3 regions of the Paenibacillus sp. FSL H7-0716 genome follow, and region 2 is predicted to be linked to each of the others. Evidence: riboswitches for the same ligand, from Rfam matches in the RefSeq annotation. Region 2 holds a riboswitch; each other region holds the start of a gene.
What was found. A riboswitch is a leader RNA that binds a small molecule or an ion and turns the genes downstream of it on or off. The one in region 2 is predicted to bind cyclic di-AMP.
Positions count from the first base shown of each region.

Region 1 (7,813 bases), on a different contig from region 2:
ATTCTGGAGAAACTTATGGCGATTTGCTCGCACTTGGTGTGCAGGCGGTAGGTTATCCTCTTTCTATGGGTGAAGGCCAGGTTTTTGAAGATCAATTACAAGGTGTGGAGGATGTAGGCTTCCCTATCAATCTGGAAAAAACATTGGAGCTTCAGCCTGACCTGATCATCTATGCGGGCACAGATGAAGCTGATTTCGAGCAGCTCTCCAAAATTGCACCAACGATAATATTTAATACCTTTGCCCCACTCCAGGAACGTATGCTGGACATTGGTGGAATTGTTGGTAAAACGACTGAAGCAGAAGCATGGCTTGCGCAGTATAAAACCGCTGAAGAGAACATGTGGAAGCAATTGAAATCCGCAGGCATGAAAGAAGGCGAAACCGCTGCGGTCTTCACTTATTATCCAGGAGACAGACTGTTTATAATGGCAGCAACCGGACTTTCACAGGTACTCTATGGGGAGAATGGCTTCAAGGCAACCCCAGCTATTCAAAAGATACTTGATGAAGGTAAAGGGTTCCAGGAAGTATCCATGGAAGTCCTGAAAGAATATGCCGGAGACCGGATATTCATCTTGACTCCAGTGGCAGAAGAAGCAAAACAATCCACAGAGAATCTATTAAAGAGCCCTATCTGGAAGAGCCTTCCTGCCGTCAAGAACGGATATGTCTATACACAAGACATCATGAAGACTTCAAGTGATGCGACAACAAGAGAATGGCTGCTTGGCGAAATTCCACAGCTATTGAATATGAAATAACCTTCCGAGATGAAGTGTTTAACACAAGGCTGATAAAAAACTGCAAGAAGCATGTCAACAGCTGTTGATATGCTTCTTTTTTTTATATACAATGAATTCATTGATAATCATTCTCACCAAATGAACGGAGGCTGAACCCATGCTGCATACATCATCGTCCTGCCCCCCACTCCACTCTCTGTTATTTCAGCTAAACGAGGCCGAACTGATGATTCAAGCTGCCGATTCAAGCTCAATAACGCGTACACCCCAGGACTATACCCTTCTCATATTTACTGGAGGGAACGGACAATTGAACCTCGATGATCAAAGCGTGATACTAAGTACGGATAAATGTTATCTACTATCTCCTGGAATCTCCTATAGTACGAACAACCAGGAGCTGACGTTGTATTATTACCTCATCACCTTTACAGCAATTTATACAACCAAGCATCCTAAACGATATTCTGGAGAACTGCTTTCCGGCAGACGGGAGTTAATTGTGCACCCGTTCACCAAGGTAATCCGACTAGTCGAAGAGCTGCTCATGAACAGGAATAATACCGATGATGTACAACAATTCAAGCGACAATTAAAATTCCAAGAATTGCTGCTGCTACTTTTTGAGCATAATTACCCTTCCAAACATCTGCCAAGTCCTACGGAATCCGTAGAAAAGACCATAACATTCATTCAGGAGCATTATACAGAGAGTATCACCGTGAAGCAGTTGGCTGAACGGGCGGGGATATCCATCTGGCAGTATACACCGATCTTTCAACAGCTTACAGGTAAAAAGCCGCTTGAATACCTGACGGATCTGCGAATTAATCATTCCAAACGATTCCTGCAGGAATCGTCTGAACCACTGCGGGAAATCGCCAGACTGGTCGGCTTCTCGGATGAATACTATTTCAGCCGCCGCTTTCGGCAAAAAACCGGAGTTACACCCGGACAATATGCACATCAGCAAGGTCGTAAGCTTACCGTCAAGGATTGGACGGGTCATGAGGTGGAGATTCCAGAGCGAGCGAAACGTATTGTCTATCATGGCGAAACACTTGGCGACCTTCTCGCGTTAGGTGTAAAGCCTATCGGTGGAGATGAAGCGTTCGCCCGGAACAGCGTCTATAAACATCGGCTTAAGAAGCTCGCCAACGTCGGGTTTCCACTGGACCCGCAGTTGACCGCTTCCCTAAACCCAGATTTGATCATTTTGGCAAATAGTGATGAAAGAGCCTACAGAGCAGTTTCTGGTATCGCTCCGACACTCACCTTTGATTCATTTGCGCCTCTCGACAACCGAATGCGGACATTAGGCAGTTGGCTAGGTAAACAGCGCGAAGCGGAAGCATGGCTGGAGTCATTCACAATCAAAAACGCAGCCATGTGGCAGCAGCTTTACTCGACAACTCTCCAAGTTGGAGAAACCGCCTCTGCTTTGGTCTATGATCATGGAGATCATCTATATGCTATGGGAATGTCCGGATTCTCCACTGCGCTTTATGCCCCATGTGGTTTACAACCGACCGAAGAGATTCAGGCCATATTGGACGAAGAGTTAGGGTTCGCCGAAGTGGATCCAACACGACTGCCTGCCTACGCCGGAGATCATATCTTCATGTTCATTCCGGAACGCAAAGACTCGCGAGCTGCAATGGAACGACTACTAGACAGTTCACTTTGGAACAGTCTCCCGGCAGTACGCCAGGGACATGTTTATCTGCTCGACGGAAGCAAATGGAACTCCAGTGATGCGTTAACCCGGGAGAAGCTGCTAACGCTGCTGCCTAAACTACTCGGCGGAAGTAGCGCTAGCAATTGAAGGTGAATCTAGGATTCTCTTTTGACTTTTCAAAACTTCATAGGGTATACTTTATCTACGCTTAATTTCCAACTTTTACAGTTGAAAAGCGGGGGAACCAGTTAATTGGGGCGAATCATTGAGCATTAGAATGTAGGGTACCATCTTACCCGAGTCCGTCAGCTAACCTCGTCAGCAGTGGATGGGTCTGCTTTTCATGTTATTTACATAACCAGAGACCCTTGCTAAGGGTCTCTTTTTGTGCTTTTTTTGGACCCTGCTGGCAGTAGATTGGCCTTTGACACTAAGGCTCCCTCATTTCTCACACTACGAGACAAAGGAGAGATGTACGTGCAAAAGGTAAAGTACTTCACGGATATTAACAAAATAGCTATGTTGTCTGAGCTGGAAAAAGAGAATCTGAAAGAAATTACAGAAAAATTTGTTTTTCGTGTAAATGACTACTATCTGTCTTTGATTAACTGGGATGATCCAGAAGATCCCATCCGTAAGCTGGTTATTCCTAACGAAGGTGAACTGCTGGAGTATGGGCGCTGGGACGCCTCCGATGAGGACACGAATTATGTGGTACCTGGTTGTCAGCACAAGTATAGAACCACTGCACTGCTAATTGTATCCGAGGTCTGCGGGGCTTATTGCCGCTACTGTTTCCGTAAGCGTCTGTTTCGAAATGACGTGAAAGAGGCGATGGCTGATGTCTCTCCGGGCTTGGAGTATATCGCAAAGAATCCGGAGATTAACAACGTACTTCTTACGGGCGGGGACAGTTTAATTCTCTCCACACCGAAGCTAAGATCCATTATTGAAAATCTAAGAAGCATTGAGCATGTTAAAATCATTAGACTAGGTTCGAAGATACCCGTATTTAATCCGATGCGGATCTCTGAAGACGAAGAGCTGCTGGAGCTGATTCGTACTTACTCTACCGAAGACAAACGAATCTATGTTATGGCGCACATCAATCATCCTCGTGAAATCACACTTGAAGCCAAAAAAGCATTTAAAGCTCTCCACAACGCAGGGGCAATTGTCGTAAATCAGACTCCCATCCTCAAAGGCATCAACGATGATCCCGTTATTTTAGGGGAACTATTGGACCGGCTTTCATGGGCTGGCGTTACACCCTACTACTTTTTTGTGAACCGGCCCGTTGCCGGAAACCGGGATTTCGTATTACCGCTCGAGCAAGTCTATCAAATTGTAGAAGAAGCCAAAGCCAGAACCTCAGGACTTGGCAAAAGAGTACGCTTATCCATGAGCCACACCTCAGGAAAAATAGAAATTCTCGCCATTGATAACGGGAAAGCCTATCTCAAATACCATCAATCCAGAGATCAGGAATACGGAAAATTTATGATTCTAGATTGTCCAAAGGACGCCGAATGGTTCGATGACCTGCCTGGGAATGAGCAATATTGGACCCCACCTGTGAAAAAAAACGATGCTATTATTTCTGTTAATGATTTATCTGGCGAGTCTGCGCATTTAATCTGTAAATAGATTAATCAGCTCTGTCAGACTCTGTCATAGGATATTTCTTCATCACCAACAACAAAACTCCTCCCTCCCAAAATTAGCCCGAAAAAATCTATGATATAATCATGCTGTAACACGAAATGGACTAATGGGTGGGAATACACATATGAAATTGGAACGATTGATTTCTATGATCTACAAGCTATTGAACCACGAAGTTTTATCTGCCTCCAAGCTGGCTGAAGAGTTTCAGGTTTCCCAGCGAACAATCTATAGGGATATCGATGTAATTTGTGCCGCTGGCATCCCGGTCGTATCATATCACGGAACTAAAGGTGGATATGGCATCATGGACGGATATAAAATGGATAAAAGCCTGCTCCGTTCGTATGATGTCACTTCTCTGATTACTGTACTTAACAGTCTCTCTTCCGTGTTTGAAGATGAGCATGCGCAAGGAACCATTGAACGGCTGCAAACGATTGGAACGGAGCCACAGACCTCTAGTCTCGCGGTGGATCTTGAAACGCGGCGTACGGATCCTGACGCACTTCCTCTTTTACGTGCGGCTATAGCAGAACGAATTGTCGTCCGTTTTGATTACATCAGTGTAAAAAATGAACGTACAACCCGTGAAATGGAACCCGTAAAGCTTCATTTTAAATATAGCAACTGGTACATCTATGGTTATTGCCGCGCACGGCAGGACTATCGGGAGTTTCGTCTTTCCCGGATGCTGAATTTGTACCTGACGAAGGATACCTTTAAATCACAACATGAGGTACCTAAAGAGGCTGGCTGTTCAAACAGGGCAGATCAGGTGGAGGAAATAGTAATCCGGGTGGGCCCTGAGGCTTTGGCAGAAGCTTTGGATCAGTTTCATCAAGTCGACAAGGAATTTCATTCCGATAAAAGCATGACGATGCGAATTCCTGTGTATAAGCCATTAGAAGCACGTTGGCTTTGGTCCATTCTGCTGAGTTTCGGCAGCGGGGCCGAAGTCCTCGAACCCCCTGCATTGCGAGGAATTTTAAAAGAGCAGCTTCAAAACACACTCAAACTTTATGAAGAAGTATGACAGTCTGATGTCATACTTCTTCTTTTATATTAACTACAGTAACAAAAAAAATCCATGACAATTCAAAAGGAGATTGTACGAATGACAAATTATCCAGTAGAAATGTTTAAATACCACACATGGGCAAACCAAACTATCCTGGGGAGAATCAAGGAACTCCCGGCTTCTGTTCTAAGTCAAGAAGTGAACAGCTCATTTCCCACCCTCGCTCATGCCCTTAGCCATATCTATGCGGTTGATACGATGTGGTATCTTGTTTTAACGGGCACTGCCATGCCTGAGGCTTTTCAACAAAGTATCCCGCTAAATTTGAGCATTCTAGATTCTGTGGATGAATACGTAAATATCTTTGCCCAGCTATCGGAACAATACAAAAAATGGTTACACAACCAATCCGATTTGGAGCAAACCATTCTGCTTGACAATCCATTCGCCGGAATCCGCCAAACACACCTATCAGAAATTGTGTTGCAAGTCGTTAATCACGGGACTTATCATAGAGGTAATGTATCTACTATGTTACGGCAGTTAGGCTATGCTTCCACCATGAATGACTATGCTCTTTTTTGGTATCAGGTACATTCGGAAGCTATTTAAACTCTAATGGGCAATCTGCCCCACTCCATACCTAGAAAGGAAATTGTATTTTAATTATGGAGATTGAAAATCTAATTACAGTAAAGACGAGAGAAGATTTAAGAGTTTGGCTGCAGGAGAATTCTAAGACTGAAAAATCTTGTTGGGTACTCGTTAGTATGACGCCAAACCAAGAAACGTTGCTATATTTGGACGTAGTTGAGGAATGTTTGTGTTTTGGATGGATCGATGGAGTGAAAAAGAAAATTTCGGAAACGGAGCTGGCGCAAAGACTCTCTCCCCGAAGCAAAAAAAGCTCTTGGACTGAATTGAATAAAGAACGGGTCCGCCGCCTCGAAAAGCTGGGATTAATGAGTGCTGAAGGAAAACGGGTACTTCCTGATATGAACCCTGATTCTTTTATAGTAGATAAGATTATAGAGCAACGGCTCAAAGAGGACAGGCAAGTATATGAGAATTTCCAGGCTTTTCCAGACCTTTATAAAAGAGTTCGGATCGACACGATCCAAAGCAATAAACATCAGCCAGATTTATTTAAGAGTAAATTAGACAAGTTTATAGCAAACACTAAAGAAAATAAAATGTACGGGCAATGGCATGATAATGGACGTCTGCTGGATTATTAAGCTGCGCTAGATGCATGATCTCCTGCTGAGGCTTTCGGACTCCAATGACGCTATTTACTTATTTATCGCCTTTTCAGCAATCCATCGGACTCCAGTGCAGCTATTCCATAGAAACAAGCTCTTGTGCGGTGATTTTTCTTCCAATAGGTGCTATGCGGTCCGATAATACTCCAAATGGCGGATTTTCCTGCATTTAAGGTCCGCTGAGTCCGATACGCCGAAGAATGATCATTCGCTGGTCTGCTGTTACCGTTATTGTTATTGTTACTGTTACTGCTACTGCTTCTGCTTCTGCTTCTGCTTCTGCTTCTGCTTCTGCTTCTGCTTCTGCTATCGATACCATAATCTCCTGCTGAGGCTTCCGGACTCCAATGACGCTATTTACTAATTTATCGCCTTTTCAGCAACTTATCGGACTCCAGCGCAGCTATTCCTTAGAAACAGGCTCTTATACGGTGATTTTTCTTCCAATAGGAGCTATGCGGTCCGATAATACTCCAATATGCGGATTTTCCTGCATATAAGGTCCGCTGGGTCCGATACCGCCGAAGTATGATCATTCGCTGGTCTGCTGGGTCCGATACCGCCGAAGTATGATCATTCGCTGGTCTACTACCACTACTACTTCTGATACTGCTACTGCTACCATGATCTCCTGCCGAAGCTTCCGGACTCCAATGACGCTATTTACTAATTTTTCTCCTTTTCAGTAACTCATCGGACTCCAGCGCAGCTATTCCTTAGAAACAGGCTCTTATACGGTGATTTTTCCGCCAATAGGAGCTATGCGGTCCGATAATACTCCAAATGGCGGATTTTCCTGCATTTAAGGTCTGCTGAGTCCGATACCGCCGAAGCATAGTCTTTCGCTGTCTGATGCTACCGTATCCTAATCATCTGCGGATCAAACACCATTGACTCATGATCATCTGTTATTCCGAAAGTGTTAAGTACGCGTGAATGGGATTGGTTCAGACGTTCAGACGAAGTTTAGAGTTGAGAGCAGAGGTTTGGTTTAAGTTCAAAAAAGGAGGTGTCCTAGCCATTTTCATGGCTTTTGGACACCTCCTTTTTTTGATTACAGCCCTTCAGCCAGAATCCGTTTCAGGAACATCCCTGTGTAGGATTCCCGCACTTCAGCAACCTGCTCCGGTGTACCTTCAGCTACAAGCTTACCGCCCACAACGCCACCTTCAGGGCCGATGTCAATCACCCAATCGGACTCCCGAATCAGCTCTAAGCTGTGCTCCACAACTACGACAGTATTTCCCGTATCAACCAATTTGCTCAACAAGGTATGGAGCTGCTTGATGTCTGACGGATGAAGGCCTGTTGTTGGTTCATCGAGCAGATAGAGCGTATGGTTTTTGGAAGGTTTGCTCAGCTCTTTAGCCAGTCTTATCCGTTGCCCTTCACCACCCGATAAGGTTTTGACAGATTGTCCCCATTTAAGGTAACCGAGACC
Region 1 is NZ_JBBODA010000009.1:145,371-153,183, reverse strand. It holds gene MHH60_RS14440 (ABC transporter substrate-binding protein) at 1-764, shown strand, start outside; gene MHH60_RS14435 (AraC family transcriptional regulator) at 904-2,571, shown strand; cyclic di-AMP (ydaO/yuaA leader) riboswitch at 2,620-2,763, shown strand; gene MHH60_RS14430 (KamA family radical SAM protein) at 2,896-4,071, shown strand; gene MHH60_RS14425 (helix-turn-helix transcriptional regulator) at 4,214-5,125, shown strand; gene MHH60_RS14420 (DinB family protein) at 5,207-5,722, shown strand; gene MHH60_RS14415 (YdeI/OmpD-associated family protein) at 5,779-6,348, shown strand; gene MHH60_RS14410 (hypothetical protein) at 6,542-6,691, opposite strand; gene uvrA (excinuclease ABC subunit UvrA) at 7,427-7,813, opposite strand, start outside.
Region 1: it holds a riboswitch for cyclic di-AMP, as region 2 does, so the genes downstream of both, MHH60_RS14430 (KamA family radical SAM protein) here and MHH60_RS27410 (alpha/beta fold hydrolase) in region 2, are expected to answer to the same signal.

Region 2 (7,813 bases):
TGCTCTATTCCGAGTTTAGCTTCACGCCCCAAAGAATGACTGCTTGAGGGATTCCCAAAATGACCGTAAAGATAAGGGATCATAACCTCTGCTACTTCCTTATCTACTGGTGTTGTAGCGTTGTAATCTAAATAGATCATATTAGTAAAGCCCCCCTTTAACCATAACGTGAAGCCTATACCTCATCCTGATGTTTTAAAAAAGAACGCACAGCTGTCTCAGCTTCATCCAGATTATTCACTTTAAAAGTAACTCTCTCAATGCCTTCATACTGAGTAGACGTATAATCGTATCTAGGATCGTAGTAATACTCTAACAGCAGCGCCACAGCTTCACCGAACAAATCCGCCTGCAAGCATCGTTCGATTTCTGCTGCAACAGGGATATGAATTCGGGATTTGATACTCCGAAATGCAGAAATACACTGCTCCTTGTACTCTTCTGGCCGGTAATCCTCAAGGATTTGCTGCACTCTGGCTTGCAAAGGCATCTCAATCCAGATCTGTGTTCCGATCTCTTTTTGCTCGGTCATAAACGGGGGCATCACTATCTTACCAATCTTTTTGCTCTCCGCTTCAAATAGTACATAAGGAGAATCCCCGATCTTAATTAACTCCTCCAAAAGAAGACTATCGAACGTTTTTTGATTGTTTGCACGAAGGCCGATCTCACCAAAAATAGAACCACGATGACCTGCCATCCCTTCCAAATCCAGTACGGGGTAGCCATGCACTTTCAGGCGGTGTAGCAGGTTGGTTTTGCCTGTACCCGTATTTCCGTGTATCACATAAGACTTCGCCTTGAATTCATAGGACTCCAATTCGTCGAGCACCCATTTACGATAAGCCTTATAGCCGCCTATCAGCCGGTAAGCATGAATATCCATTAAAGAGAGTACGGTCGCAGTTGTACGGCTGCGCATACCTCCCCTCCAGCAGAATACAGCTTTGTCTCCTTGAATCGCGGCAAATTCTTTTACAAAATAAGGAAGTTTTGCCGCAGCAATCTCCAAACCGCGTTCTTTCGCGGCCTGCACACTTGTCTGTTTATACAACGTCCCTACTTCAGCCCGTTCCTGATCATCAAAAAAGGGAATATTCAAACTATCCGGCAGCGTTGCATCTTTATATTCAGAAGGAGATCTAACATCAATAATGGTGATCTGCTTCTTGTTTTTTAACACTCTAAGTTCTTCCAGTGTAATGTCCTGAAACAATATGCTCTCTCCTCTGGTGGCTAACCTTCATAATTTGCTCTAAGCCGGTATACAATGATTATTTCGCAGCAGCTATAACCGTAATCTGACCCGGATGCTCTTCTGTTACCTCTCCGATCAATGCCGCTTCTACCCCTGCATCTACTAACGTTTTTAGCAAATCTTCGCTTTGTTCAGGGGTCACAGAGATCAGCAATCCGCCAGAAGTCACAGCGTCACATAGAATATAGCGGCTTAGTTGGTCCATCTCTTCCGGATAAAGAATACTGCCTTCCAAATGGGCAAAGTTATTCTTAGTGCCTCCTGGAACAAATCCCTGCTCCGCAAGCTCTCTTACTCTTGGCAGCATCGGTACATCGCCTTGACGAATAATCAGTCCGCGGTTACTTCCTTTTGCCATTTCCGAGGCATGTCCCAGTAGCCCAAATCCGGTAACATCTGTACAAGCATGTACATCATAAGGCTCCATGATTTCAGCCGCTTTTTTATTCAAAGTAGACATTACTGTCGTGAGGCGTGTGGTTTCTTCAGGAGATAGCTGATCCTTTTTAATGGAAGTTGTTAAGATCCCCACTCCGATAGGCTTCGTTAAAATCAGCTTGTCTCCCACCTTGGCGCCCGCATTCGTTCTTACTTTGTCAGGATGCACAAGGCCCGTAACGGCCAATCCGAATTTGGGCTCTTTATCGTCGATGGAATGTCCGCCCACAAGAGTAGCTCCTGCTTCCTGTACTTTATCCGCCGCGCCGCGCAAAATATCACCAAGAACGCTTTTATCTAAAACAGAAATAGGAAAAGCCACAATATTAAGCACCGTAAGCGGCTTTCCACCCATCGCATAAATATCACTTAATGCATTGGCTGCTGCAATTTGACCAAATGAATAGGGATCATCCACGATCGGCGTGAAAAAATCAACAGTTTGCACTAACGCTAATTCATCACTTAAACGATACACCCCTGCATCATCACTAGTATCAAGACCTACAAGTAGATCCGGGTTAGGAACAGTTGGTGGCAGACTACGAATAACCTGCATGAGATCGGCGGGACCGATTTTGCAGCCGCAGCCCCCTTTTGAAGATAATGAAGTCAGTTTTATGGTTTCAGCTTGAGACATCATGACTCAGCTCCTTTGGTATGAATTATCTTAATCTTACACGAGTAGATCGCATTGCACAAAATGCAAGAGTAGCAGATGCGTTGCTTATTACACCTCTCTCTATACACTTACCTTCACTACTTAGGGTCTACTGTTCTTCCCACGTCGGGTGAGCTATATTTGGTGCTGTGGTAGGGTAGGTACATTAAGTGGCGTTCTAGCTACAATATGCTTGTAAATGTTCAACATCCACCGGTTGGTAAAATACTAAAGGCTGGCTCATTCGTAGATTTCACTACTGATGAGCCAGCCTTTAGTTAGATATCCATTATATTAGGGAAATCCTCCCTAATATTCATCGATAATCGCTTTAAAATGAGGTTTTTAGGGAATTTCTCCCTAAAAATTCATGCAAATACCCATTTATGGCTAAAAGCATCCTATTATTAGGGAAGTTTTCCCTAATTCACGTTCTAGGAGCCATAATCTCCTTCATTTTAGGGAGGATTTCCCTAATCTACGTTCTAGGAGCCATGCTGTCGATCATTTTAGGGAGGATTTCCCTAAAGTTCTTCCCAGAAGGACGTCCCACAGCCAGCTCATCTCCTGGCTATGGGACGCCTATTTTCTCACTTAAACGCTTCGCTTGTAAAGGGATCAACTAATCTGCTGACTGCCCTGCTGCTTCTCCAAGAAACGCTGAAGAATCGCATTGAATTGCTCCGGCTGGCACAGATTACTTGGATCTAATGCGTTCGGAATAATCGCCAACTGCGCATGTGGCAGCTGAGACACCATTTCCTTCATACAATTCACTCCAAATTCATTAAAGTCCCCTACAATACATAAAGCGGGACGTTTAAAAGCCTTTAAACACCTGGTGTAATCAACATGGCTCGTGGCCAGCCTTTGCCGGTATAGCTCCCGGGGACGTTTGTCCAGCAGCCCTCTTCTAATCTCATTGTAGGCCAGACTCCAGCGCTCTCGGTACATCATCCGAATCGAAGGCAACACCAGCTCGCTTGGGAGATAATACATTAGTAAACTGCAATATGCTGCCATAGTTTGTATTTTCCCTACTATTGTTGATCCGTGAGTCCTACAAAAGCTATCCGCGACCACAATGGCTTTTACACGCTCAGGATATTGTTTGGCAATATGCTGAACGACTAAGCCACCATAAGCGATTCCTACAAAAACTGCTTCACGGATACCTAGGTCATTCAACAGCATAATCAGATCCAGACATTGCGTCTCAATAATCTCATGTGGGGCCTCCAGCAGTTTACCAGACTTGCCATTCCCCCGTAAATCGCACAAAATCACTTTATATTTATCGGAAAAATACTCCAGCTGTGGTTTGAACATACTGTGTGTTAATCCATGTCCATGGATAAACACAACCGGAGTGCCAGTTCCATTGATTTCATAATAGAGCGAAGTTCCGTTCAGTTTAGCGATAGGCAAAGGTAACACCTCTTTCATAATAAATTCTACGACTATATCTGCTTAAAAACGCAGCAAAAAACCACAGAGGGATTCTCTGTGGCTATTCATCACTAAACACGCCATTCATCCTCTCTCCATACGCTTACGAGGTTAGCTGTCGGATTCGGGCAGTGAGAGTTGCCCTACCTGTAGGGATGCATATTATGCACCCGGAACAGGATTCACCCCATAACCAGTGCCGACTCTCACATCGGCTGCCAGTTGTTGGTTCCCCCGCTTTCCAGAAACGGAAATTAAGCGGATTGCTTATGTAATTGTAAATTTAAGATAATTGTCAGTTCTGAGATGAATCATACTCTTGTAAGGTTTGCTTGTAAAGGAGGGCTCTGGTCAAAATAATGTTGAAAGCAATGCTTTTCATTTCATATTAAGCATACTCTTCATTTTCTCTTTCTTTTGCTCTTGTTTACTCGTTTTCTTTAGAAAAACAGCTCTGAAGCAAGCGAAAATAGGAGTAATTCACCAGTACTTTCCTATTTAATAAGAAACGACAATCTCCAATAAAAATGAATACTAAAATCGTCCTTTCAATGGAGGCATGAAAGGAGGGTCAAACGAATCATCACCAATATTGGGCCAGTTTCTAAACCTTGGGGTGTTCGTCGTTTCTATGTCCGCGATCCGTTTGGCAAGCTTGTTAATATTATTTCACATGAACAGCACGAATGATTTCATAAAAAAGAAAAAAGCTAAGCAGAATCAGAGATATTCCCTGTCCACTTAGCTCCCTTTTACAATACTATGGCTACAAAAGATCGGCGTTTTTCAATGCATGCTCCCAGCTTGGAAAAAAGAACAGCGCACTTCTCATAAGCTCTGGGTCGCTTTGCTTTACTTGTTTTTTACTGATCGAGCTTCCGTCGCTTTGCAGCTTTTTGATCCGACTTAATACTTCATCAGCCTCCAAAGGAATTTCCATTGAAACACTCCTTTCTCAGTGACCTGTTTCCCTTCATTTTCTCCATAATATGTTTATTTATTCCGTACTCTTAATTTCCCCAGATTAAACCATCTGATAGATGGGTTGTTCAGCAATGAACCGGGTAGGAAGCATGGGATATTTGTCTGCTAAGATTTCAGCTAAATATTTCATTCCCGGCGCTTCACTCTCCGCATGACCTAACATGATGAGTGCTTTAGATCTGCCTTGGTGCCCTGCATCCCGCACATATTCCGGAGTCTCCCACTCTGGTCCTTCTCCAGCGATAATTAAATCAAGATTGTGATCATTAAAAAGCGGAATAGCCATCGTCCCGCCTCCTCTGTAACCTACTAATATCCCTACGCGTTTGCAGGACAGAGACAGGTCACCAGCAGCGCGTACATAAGAGATGCCTAGCTTACTTTTAATATACTGAGCAGCTTCCATTACAGTCATAGCAGGAATAGTGAGAATCGTAGCAGCCGCTTGCTGCTCTTCCACATAGTCTGACCAATCCAGCTCTCGCAGCAAACCAATCATAATCCCATCCGGCTCTTGCCGATGCCAATAATCATGATAACGAAAAATAGCTATTGGGGAATGTCCGATCAGACTTTTTTTCGCATGATAAACCGGATCACCTTCCAACCACTCGCTCGCCGCATGATGGCTATAAAATACACCTTCATGCGTGATCAGCAAATTGGCTCCTAACGCTATTGCTTGCTCCACAATATTTTGCGTGGCAGAAAAGGCCGTAATAATCCCTGTGACTTCAGTTTCCGGTTCCCCTGGGTTCAGAATATCCACAGTGCCTTCTACCTGCTCCACAGTTCCCATTAAATCTTCCAAAATCGCTCTAATCGTGAGGTTCACTATCATCATCCCTCGAATCGAAATCTAATAAATCTTTCTGCCTTTAAAATCCTCAATTCCGCTCTTGCGGTAAAAATACGTATTGATCCGATCTCTCCATTCCTGCGCATGCTCTGCTTGCTCTTCAAGACGGTGCTTCACTTGTATATACAATCCACTATCCATGCTGCCTTCAAGTGATTCCCATGTCGCTAGAAGCTGTGCAGCCTGCTCAGCCCCCTCGAAATGAGTATCGTAGATATGCTGAATAATAGTTTGACCCGATTGCAGAACATGCGTGTATGGAACATGATGAAAGAACAGCAACAGCTCTTCTGGACAAGACGCTAGATTCTCATAATTTGATGCATTAAGACCCATATACTGTCCGCTATAACCCGTTCCCGATTTGACCGAACGATCTACACCAATGCCCTTATGATCCGCATAATGGTACGTTCCCCACTTGGCGTATTCATATCCATCCACATTTGGTCCATAATGATGATCCGGATTAACCATCCAGCCCACACCTAATGGAGCTGTGTAAGATTCGTAAATCCTCCATGAGTCCATTAACATCCCGCGAATAGCAGCCACCAGACCTTTATCAGTGCCAAAGGTAAGGCGAATCCATTCCTCAGCTATTTCTTTTGCCGTCAGCTCCGGATTCCAAATTAATCTCCCATATCCATACAGATTAGCTTGAGCTAACCCGTGCCCCGTCCAGTTCATGTCATCCCCGACATTAGTTACAGCAGCCACACCATTATACTTATTTCCCCACACCGATCCGTCCACAATATGTTTCACAAGCGTAGTTTGCCCTTTGGCATAAGTATTGAAATCAAGGACTTCTTTCCACTGTGGAACCAGATAACAGAGATGCCGCTGCTGCCCCGTATATTCTTGAGCAATCTGAAACTCCATCAGATGATTGGTATGTTCCAGTGCGCCAAACAGCGGAGATACCGGTTCTCTAACTTGAAAATCCATCGGTCCATTCTTGATTTGCAGCACTACATTATCATTAAACCGGCCATCCAATGGTTTGAAATGATCATACGCTGCTCTGGCCCGATCTGTCTTACGGTCACGCCAATCCTGCTTGCAGTTATATACGAAACAACGCCAAATCACGATTCCGCCAAACGGCTCCAGTGCTTCTCCCAGCATATTAGCGCCATCGGCATGGTCACGCCCGTAAGTGAATGGCCCTGGTCGATTTTCTGAATCCGCTTTGACTACAAACCCGCCAAAATCAGGTATCGCTCGATAAACCTCACCAGCCTTATCTTTCCACCATTGCCGCACCGCTGGGTCCAGTGGATCAGCTGTCTCCAATGCTCCGATCTGTATCGGGCTGGCGAAGTTAGCACTGAGGAATAGCTTAATTCCGTATACGCGGAATATACCTGCAATTAACGCGATATCAGGCAAATATTGCTCCGTTATAAATAGAGATTCAAGCTCATGAACATTCACATTGTTAATCGAAATCGCGTTGATTCCCACAGAGGACATCAATCTGGCATAATCACGCAGCCGCTTTGTATCGTTAAGAAATTGATTGGACTCGTAAAAAAAGGACCGTCCAGCATAGCCACGTTCAATACTGCCATCAAAATTATCCCAGTGATTAATCATTCGCAGGCCGTTCACAGGACTCATAGACAAATTCAGAGCGTCTATCTCGCTTTCTGTTCCTATCAGCCGTAACAGATGGAATACGCCATACAATATTCCAACAGGCGTTGAAGCACCGATAGCGACACATTGCTCAGTAGCGTTTGTACGTATAAGGAAACCTTCAGCACCCAGTGAATCGGTTCGCTCTCCTCCGAATACTCTACCAATTAACGGATTCCCCCCTTGGAAGGTTCCTATAACGATACACGGTCCTTCTGGTTGCGCTGTGAGCAGTGGTGCCTTGCCCAGCATAGAGGTCATCCCCTGTATGAATTCCGCGGCTGCGGCCTGAATCGTCTCATTGTCCTCCGTTACAACCAGCTCACCACACCAATTTATATATTGATTGTATAGAGATCCAGATTTCAGCTGGCCATAGTTGAGCCAAGCCTCATAAGCGGTATTGGTCATGTTTATTCCTCCCGTATAAATAACCCGCCCTGGATTGAAAAGGACGGGTTCATAATTCGCAAGCTTGAGCAGGTTACCCGCTCTATGATTTGGTGACAGCGTTAAGCAA
Region 2 is NZ_JBBODA010000033.1:40,090-47,902, reverse strand. It holds gene MHH60_RS27425 (cysteine desulfurase family protein) at 1-140, opposite strand, end outside; gene mnmH (tRNA 2-selenouridine(34) synthase MnmH) at 176-1,216, opposite strand; gene selD (selenide, water dikinase SelD) at 1,275-2,336, opposite strand; gene MHH60_RS27410 (alpha/beta fold hydrolase) at 2,976-3,803, opposite strand; cyclic di-AMP (ydaO/yuaA leader) riboswitch at 3,891-4,077, opposite strand; partial or broken gene MHH60_RS27405 (glyoxalase) at 4,401-4,496, shown strand; gene MHH60_RS27400 (hypothetical protein) at 4,573-4,746, opposite strand; gene MHH60_RS27395 (Nif3-like dinuclear metal center hexameric protein) at 4,831-5,625, opposite strand; gene MHH60_RS27390 (alpha-glucuronidase family glycosyl hydrolase) at 5,650-7,704, opposite strand; gene MHH60_RS27385 (endo-1,4-beta-xylanase) at 7,787-7,813, opposite strand, start outside.

Region 3 (7,813 bases), on a different contig from region 2:
TTTTACAGTAACCTAATGGGAGGAACTTCAGAAAAAGCAGGGTGTGATTCGTTATGTCGAAATGGAAAGCAATATGGATTTCGTTGCGAGCGTACCTATTCACAACGGTACTAATCGTTCTCATGACCTTCGTACTAAAACCGTTTGGTCTTGCTTTCGATTTGGTCAATATCGCCATTATTTATTTGCTTCCGGTTCTTTTCAATGCCGTCTACGGGGGTTTGCGCCCTGCTCTCTACTCAGCGATCCTGGGAGTGTTGGCCTTTGACTTTTTCTTCGTGCCTCCCGTTGCAAGTTTTGCCGTGTCAGACTTGCGCTATCTGGTTTCATTTGGCGTTTATTTGGCGGTTGCGACATTAACGGCAAGCTTGGCGGCTAGGCTGAAACGGCAGGTCCATTATTCCAAGCAAAAAGAGGCACATACCGCTGCGCTGTACGCGCTTAGCAAGCAGATGAGCGCGATCGCGGATATCGATTCCATGCTTGACCATTTTTCTCTACAAGTTTCACAAACCCTGGAGACAGAAATCGCGATCTATTTGACCAATAACCGGAACAACCTGGTTCTTGCCCATCGGACCGCCGAGCATCCCGACGATAGCCAAAAGAATGCGGAGCTCTCTGTCGCGCAGCGAATGTTTGAACACGGCGAGACGGCCGACTTGAACGAATCACCGGGTAACTTTATTCCGCTTCGGGCTGAGAAACGCATCTATGGTGTCATGGTATTCTATCCAAAACAAACACTAAATGGGATCTCAACCGAGCAAATGCAGCTCCTCGAAGCGCTCGCAGGCTTGGCGGCGAGCGCAATAGCTCGCGTCAAGCTGGCGGAGGAAGCCAAGATTGCTCATCTTACAGCAGAGTCGGAACGGCTTCGTACCGCGATTCTGAATTCGGTTTCCCATGAGCTGCGCACCCCACTAGCAGCCATCATCGGCTCGGCAACCGGTCTGATCGAGGGCGAGCATCTATTCTCTTCGGAGGATCGCATGGAGCTTCTTTTCACGATCCGGGACGGTGCTCTTCGCATGAATCGACTGGTGATAAATTTGCTCAGCATGGTTCAACTTGAAAGCGGGATGCTGCGCCTTAGGAAAAACTGGTGCGATGTGGAGGACTTAATCGGCGTTACGTTGACTCAAGTCAAGGACTTTCAACAACATCGCAAGCTCCGCGCCGAGCTGCCGGATGACGACCCCATTATAGTGCTGGGCGATGAAGTGTTGCTGGAGCAAATGTTGGTCAATGTGGTCAGCAACGCGATCAAATACAGTCCGGATTACAGTGAAATCGTCCTGTCTGTACAAACCGAGGAAGATGACGTTGTCATCTCAGTCTCCGATAAAGGGATTGGACTGGAAGAGGACGAACATGATCGGATATTCGAAAAGTTTTACCGTTCAGCCGCGGCGAAGCAAATAACCGGTACGGGTTTAGGACTTGCCATATGCAAAGGAATCGTCGAGCTTCATGGGGGAACGATTTCGGCGAAGCCGAACGAGCAGCGAGGGACCATTATAACGATCATGCTTCCCTTTAACAAGCAAGACGACAAGTATGCAACATTTTTAAGAAAGGGGCATCTAGAATCATGACCACTAAAGAAAATGGGGCTCGCATTTTAATCGTCGATGATGAACCCCAAATTCGCAAGCTTCTAAAGGTAACCCTGCAAGCCCATCAATATGCCATCTATGAAGCCTCGACCGGAGAGGAAGGTCTGCATCAGGCTTCCTTGATATTGCCGGACTTGATTGTTCTTGATCTCGGATTGCCTGACATGTCCGGTATGGATATTCTTGGCCGCATCCGGGAATGGTCGAATGCGCCGGTCATTGTCCTAACGGTAAAAGATCGGGAGGAAGACAAGATCGCCGCATTAGACAGCGGCGCCGATGATTATGTGACCAAGCCGTTCGGAATGGGAGAACTGGTCGCCCGAATACGTGTTGCGCTGCGGCACATGGCCAAATCGGCGAACGAACCCCACTTCCAGTTCGGCGAGCTCACCATCGACCTGGCACATCGGAACGTGGAATTGAAGGGAGAACGAATCAAGCTGACCCCAACGGAATACGATCTGTTGAAAATTCTCGCCTCCAACGCCGGGAAGGTCGTCACGCAGCGTCAGTTGCTACAACAAGTGTGGGGCAGCCAACACAATCAGTCAGACAGCCATTACTTGCGGGTGTATATCGGGCATCTTCGCAAAAAACTGGAGGAAGACTCAACCCAACCCAAGTTCATTGTGACGGAGCCGGGGATCGGCTATCGCTTCCTGTCCAGGGAATAACAGAAGCGTTCATCCTGTCTAAGTCGATTCTCCACCACTCGAAAACGTAATAATGGAACCTTTTTGCAGAAATATTGCCGTCTCGGTTAGTTTTTGTTCAATGCATCCGCTTTCATGCACGAGAAAAGGCGAAAAAATCAAAAATCGATGTCGGATTCGGCTTTTACATTGTCGTGAAAAAAGCGTATGATCTCTATCAACAACTTCAAAATCAATTGAATCGCTGAATTCCCTAAAGGGAAACGGGGGAACCAACCTGAAGCCTTTACATGGTTTCACGGGGTGAATTCCTTGTCTGCGTAGCACATGGAAAGGGTACTCTCAAGCCCTAACCCGACAGCTAACCTCGTAAGCGCATTGAGAGAGAACCGTACCCGAGCTGCGTTTGTCCGATGGACTGACAACAGACTGCCCGAGAGCCTCGTTTCTCTGCTCTTCGGGCTTTTTGTCGTACCCAAAAAACATTTAGGAGTGTGGCAAGCATGTTACATGTACAAGAAGCGGATCCGCTGCTGGGTCTTCAATCGTCCGGTTTTCGGTATGAGGAGAGAATTCGTTCCATCGAAGTATTTCGTTTCGATCAAGAACTGACCCAGCGTCTATTATCCAACAACGAAAAAGATAGCATCTGTGGATATCTGAAACTATCCGGTAATGGATTCAGGGGTTGGGGCGAATATCGATTGCCTTGCAGCAGTAGAACGTTCGACCTCGTCGGATGGGCTTCCGTTTTTATGAATCTGAAAGGTCTTGATGTTGCCCAAGCTTTTCAATTGGTTCAAGAGAAGGAAGAGAAATGGGGGAGATTCCGGAAAGAACTTGCCGAATCGACGTTATTGAACTGTGTTCCTACTCTCAGATCCCCTGTTCATTTGCCTTTTCCGAAAGAACACATCTATTTCATGGAACATACTGACTCTTACGTCTCATTCTGATTTCCTGACATGAAGGAGAAATGTATGATGCAGGAGTTAACCAACCAACTGAAGGAAGCCTATTTGCAATGTGAGCGGGAAGTGCTCGGCGTACATCCGCAGGAGGTTGAAGTAAGAGTCATTAAAAATCATATTGTGATCATTGCCAAAGGGACTCCAACAATTGAACAATCCATCTCTGTCCATGCCATACGCGGCAGAAGCATTCATCAAACGATATGCGAAATGGATCGCGAACGTTTGCAAGCACTGTTGAAGCCTAAAGTTGCCTCAATTGTCGGTTGCGACGTTACTTCCATTCAATCGGACATTTGCATCGGCACCGGAGAAAAAATGGAGCTTATTCATTTGGATTGCGATATCGAGAACAAGTTTATGCATGATTAAGTTTAAGTAAACGGTTTTACGGGACAAATTCGAAATCATACACGGGAGAGATGATGTTGTCATTATTGGTGATGAAATATGGAGGCAGTTCCGTAGGCGACGCCGAACGGATAAAGCGCGTTGCGCGACGGATCGCGGACCGAAGGCAGGAAGGCCATCAGTGCGTCGTCGTGGTGTCCGCAATGGGAGATACGACGGACGATTTGATCGAGTTGTCCAAACAAATCGCGGAGACAACTCCTTCAGCACGTGAAATGGATATGCTGCTCAGTACCGGAGAACAAGTTGCGGTAGCCCTGTTATCCATGGCACTGCACGTCCTGGGCGAACAAGCTATCTCTTTAACCGGATGGCAAGCTGGCATTCTTACAGAAGCAAACCATGGGAAGGCACGGATTATCGACATTCAGACAGATCGAATAAGGAATGCGCTAAATCAGGGGAACGTCGTCATTATAGCCGGCTTCCAAGGCGCGACAGAAAATGGCGAGATTACAACGCTTGGACGAGGAGGCTCCGACACAACAGCTGTCGCGCTTGCAGCAGCGATTCGGGCAGACTTGTGCGAAATCTATACGGATGTGGACGGTGTTTATTCAACCGATCCCCGCATCGTCAAGCTGGCCAGAAAACTGAAGGAAATCTCGTACGATGAAATGCTGGAAATGGCTCATCTCGGAGCGGCGGTTCTCCACCCCCGCGCAGTGGAATGTGCCAAACAAAATAAAGTGAAGCTGGTCGTTCGATCCAGCTTTACGAACCATGAAGGGACGCAAGTGAAGGAGGAAACGGATATGGAACAAGGAATCGTGGTTCGTGGCATCGCGTTCGACAAGCCTATTGCGCATGTAAGCTTATTGGATATGCCAACAAGCCCCAACCGACTCGCCACGGTTTTTAATTCGCTTGCAAAAGACGACATTGATGTCGATCTTATCGTTCAGGGCGGGATAAGGAATGGCAAGGCAGACCTGTCCTTTACCGTTAGTCTCGCCGATCTGGAGAAGGCAAAAAGTGTGCTTGATCTTATCCAGGCAGACGTTGGATTCAAAAACTTGGAAGCCCATTCCGATTTGGTGAAAGTATCTATCGTCGGGGCAGGAATGGTCAGTTCTCCAGGTATTGCGGCAACGATGTTTCATACCATTGCCGAAACCGGCGTAAGCATTCACACAGTCAGCACTTCTGAAATAAAAATCTCGTGCGTAATCGAAGGCACCAAGCTGCATGAAGTTGTTCGCTCCCTGCATACTGTGTTTGAACTCGATGATCGCGAGTGGAGCTAAATCGTGATTGATGCAGCCAAAAACGGCTTTGTCGAAGGTGGGGCAGCATTCAAAATCGCTAGTGCAACGGACGGAATAAGGTGATCCTCATGAAGCAGGAATGGAGAAATTCATTCAACAGAGCAACGGTTACTCGGGCGCTTATGGAATGTATACGCAAGCTCAATCCGCGGCGGATGATGTGGAATCCGGTTTTATTCGTGCTTGAAACGGTAACCTTGCTGATTCTGCTGATCATTCTTTTTCCTGCCTATTTTGGCAGCACACAGTCGATCGGATTCACCGTCGGGGTGTTTGTTATTTTACTGTTCACCATCCTCTTTGCCAATTTTGCAGAAGCTTTAGCCGAAGGACGGGGAAAGGCGCAAGCAGACAGCCTGATCAAAACAAAAAAAGAGCTGTTCGCGAGGCAGATTCTCAAGGATGGATCCATTCGAGAGGTAGCCGCTGACGAGCTATGTAAAGGAGATATCGTCTGCGTTCAAGCCGGGGAAGTGATTCCCGGAGATGGCGTTATCATAGAAGGCTTGGCCGCAGTTGACGAATCGGCGATTACCGGGGAGTCAGCCCCTCTCATCAAACAGGCGCAGCCGGAGGCAAATTCCGTTACCGGCGGGACGACTGTGGTTAGCGATTGGCTTAAAGTGGAGATCACCTCCGAACCGGGACATTCGTTCCTTGATCGCATGATCTCCTTGATTGAGGGAGCCAAGCGTCAGAAAGCTCCAAACGAAATCGCGCTGAACACGCTTCTGATTGTTTTCACGCTCATTTTTCTGATCGTGGTCGTCACCTTGCATCCACTCGCTTCGTACATTGGTGTTCAACTGGACATAACCACGTTAATCGTCCTGTTTGTATGTCTAATTCCGACGACCATAGGCGGACTTCTATCCGCTATAGGTATTTCCGGGATAGACCGTGTGACCCGATACAACATTTTAGCCAAATCGGGAAAAGCGGTGGAGACGGCGGGTGACATCAATACGATCATTCTCGATAAGACGGGGACGATCACATACGGCAATCGCAGGGCTTCAGAATTCATCCCTTTACCTGGCGCATCTTTACAGGAGCTGATTGAAGTCGCTGTTATTTCATCCATATTCGATCATACGCCTGAAGGAAGTTCCATCCTTGAACTTGCCAAACAACACCATGTGAACAGCGATGTACGGGCATACCAAGGAGAAGCGATGCCGTTTACGGCTGAAGAGCGGATGAGCGGACTCAACTTGAACGGCAACTTTTACCGCAAGGGAGCGGTTAATGCGGTCAAGAGTTATATCATACAGCGAGGCGGAGAAATTCCGAATCAACTTCAGGAGCATAGCGACCGTATTTCCAGACTGGGCGGAACTCCGCTGGCTGTGAGCAAAAACAATCGCATTCTCGGTCTCGTTTATTTAAAAGATACGATTAAACCCGGAATCCGCGAACGCTTGCAAGATCTGCAGCAGATGGGGATTAAGACCATCATGTGTACCGGAGACAATCCGCTTACTGCTGCTACGATTGCCAAGGATGTCGGTATTGACGAATATTACGCCGAGAGCAAGCCGGAAGACAAAATCCGCATTGTCCGTGAGGAACAAGCGCAAGGAAAATTGGTAGCCATGACGGGCGATGGCTTGAACGACGCTCCCGCGCTAGCCCAAGCAGACGTCGGTCTGGCGATGAACAGCGGGACGAATGCAGCTAAAGAAGCCGCCAATATGGTCGATCTGGATTCCGATCCTACAAAGCTTCTCAAGGTCATTTCCATCGGAAAACAGCTTTTGATAACTCGCGGAGCCATTACCACCTTTAGTATCGCAAATGATTTTTCGAAATATTTTGCCATCATTCCTGCGATGTTTGCAGGAGTAATTCCCGAGCTTCAGGTTTTGAACATTATGGATTTACAGTCACCGACCAGTGCCGTTTTGTCCGCTCTGATTTTTAATGCGGTTATCATTCCATTATTAATTCCATTAGCTCTAAGAGGTGTGAAGGTTAAACCGAGGGGAGCGAGCCAGCTATTGTCGCGAAATATTCTGGTTTACGGAGCGGGCGGCGTCATATTCCCCTTCATCGGAATTAAACTGATCGATATGATTTTGAACTTACTTTAGATTCTGTTGAAGTCGAGGTACCCTGCGATGGAGAAGCATGTTGATACGAGAAGAAAAAAAGAAGACACCATTATTTCGGTGCGCATCGTTGCGATCCATATGCTTTTAGCATGTTTGTTGCTGCTCGGCTTCAAATTCGGACTCTCCAGCTTACTTCCAGGCACAGTTGCCATTTTCGCTACGTCCGGCATTCTCTATTTCACCATTCGACGCAATTTGAGCTCCATACGACTACAGGATGCTGCAAATTGGGAGATGGAAGAAAAGAAAATCAAGGCAACGTTGGAAAGCATTCAGGATGGTTACTACGAAGCAGATCCTTCTTGTCATTTGCTTGTATATAATCAATCGCTTGTCGACATTTTGGGTGTTTCCGTGCAAGAAATGGCGGGACGTAAAATGACGGACTTCATGGGCCCGGATGATAAGACGAGACTAAAACAAACGTATCAATGGGTAGCTCATACGGGAACAGCGGTTAACTGCGTTGAATGGGAAGTCGTTCGCAGAGATGGAACACGCAAATCCGTAGAGGGGTCCATCGTGCTGATTCCTGGAACAGAAGATTCGAATCCACTGGGATTCCGGGGAATCATTCGAGATATTACGGAGCGTAAAGATTCCCAAAGGATGCTGGAAGAAAGCCGGCACCGCTACCAATCGTTGTTTGATCATAATCCGGATCTCGTTTGTTCCTTTGACATGGAAGGCAAACTGACGACCATTAATCCTGCTACTGAAGCACTAATAGGCTATTCCTCCAATCAGCTATTGGGAAGAGTCTGTGATCATTTA
Region 3 is NZ_JBBODA010000037.1:33,149-40,961, forward strand. It holds gene MHH60_RS28365 (ATP-binding protein) at 54-1,598, shown strand; gene MHH60_RS28370 (response regulator) at 1,595-2,296, shown strand; cyclic di-AMP (ydaO/yuaA leader) riboswitch at 2,508-2,667, shown strand; gene MHH60_RS28375 (hypothetical protein) at 2,779-3,231, shown strand; gene MHH60_RS28380 (Na-translocating system protein MpsC family protein) at 3,241-3,618, shown strand; gene MHH60_RS28385 (aspartate kinase) at 3,675-4,904, shown strand; gene kdpB (potassium-transporting ATPase subunit KdpB) at 4,994-7,018, shown strand; gene MHH60_RS28395 (sensor domain-containing protein) at 7,046-7,813, shown strand, end outside.
Region 3: it holds a riboswitch for cyclic di-AMP, as region 2 does, so the genes downstream of both, MHH60_RS28375 (hypothetical protein) here and MHH60_RS27410 (alpha/beta fold hydrolase) in region 2, are expected to answer to the same signal.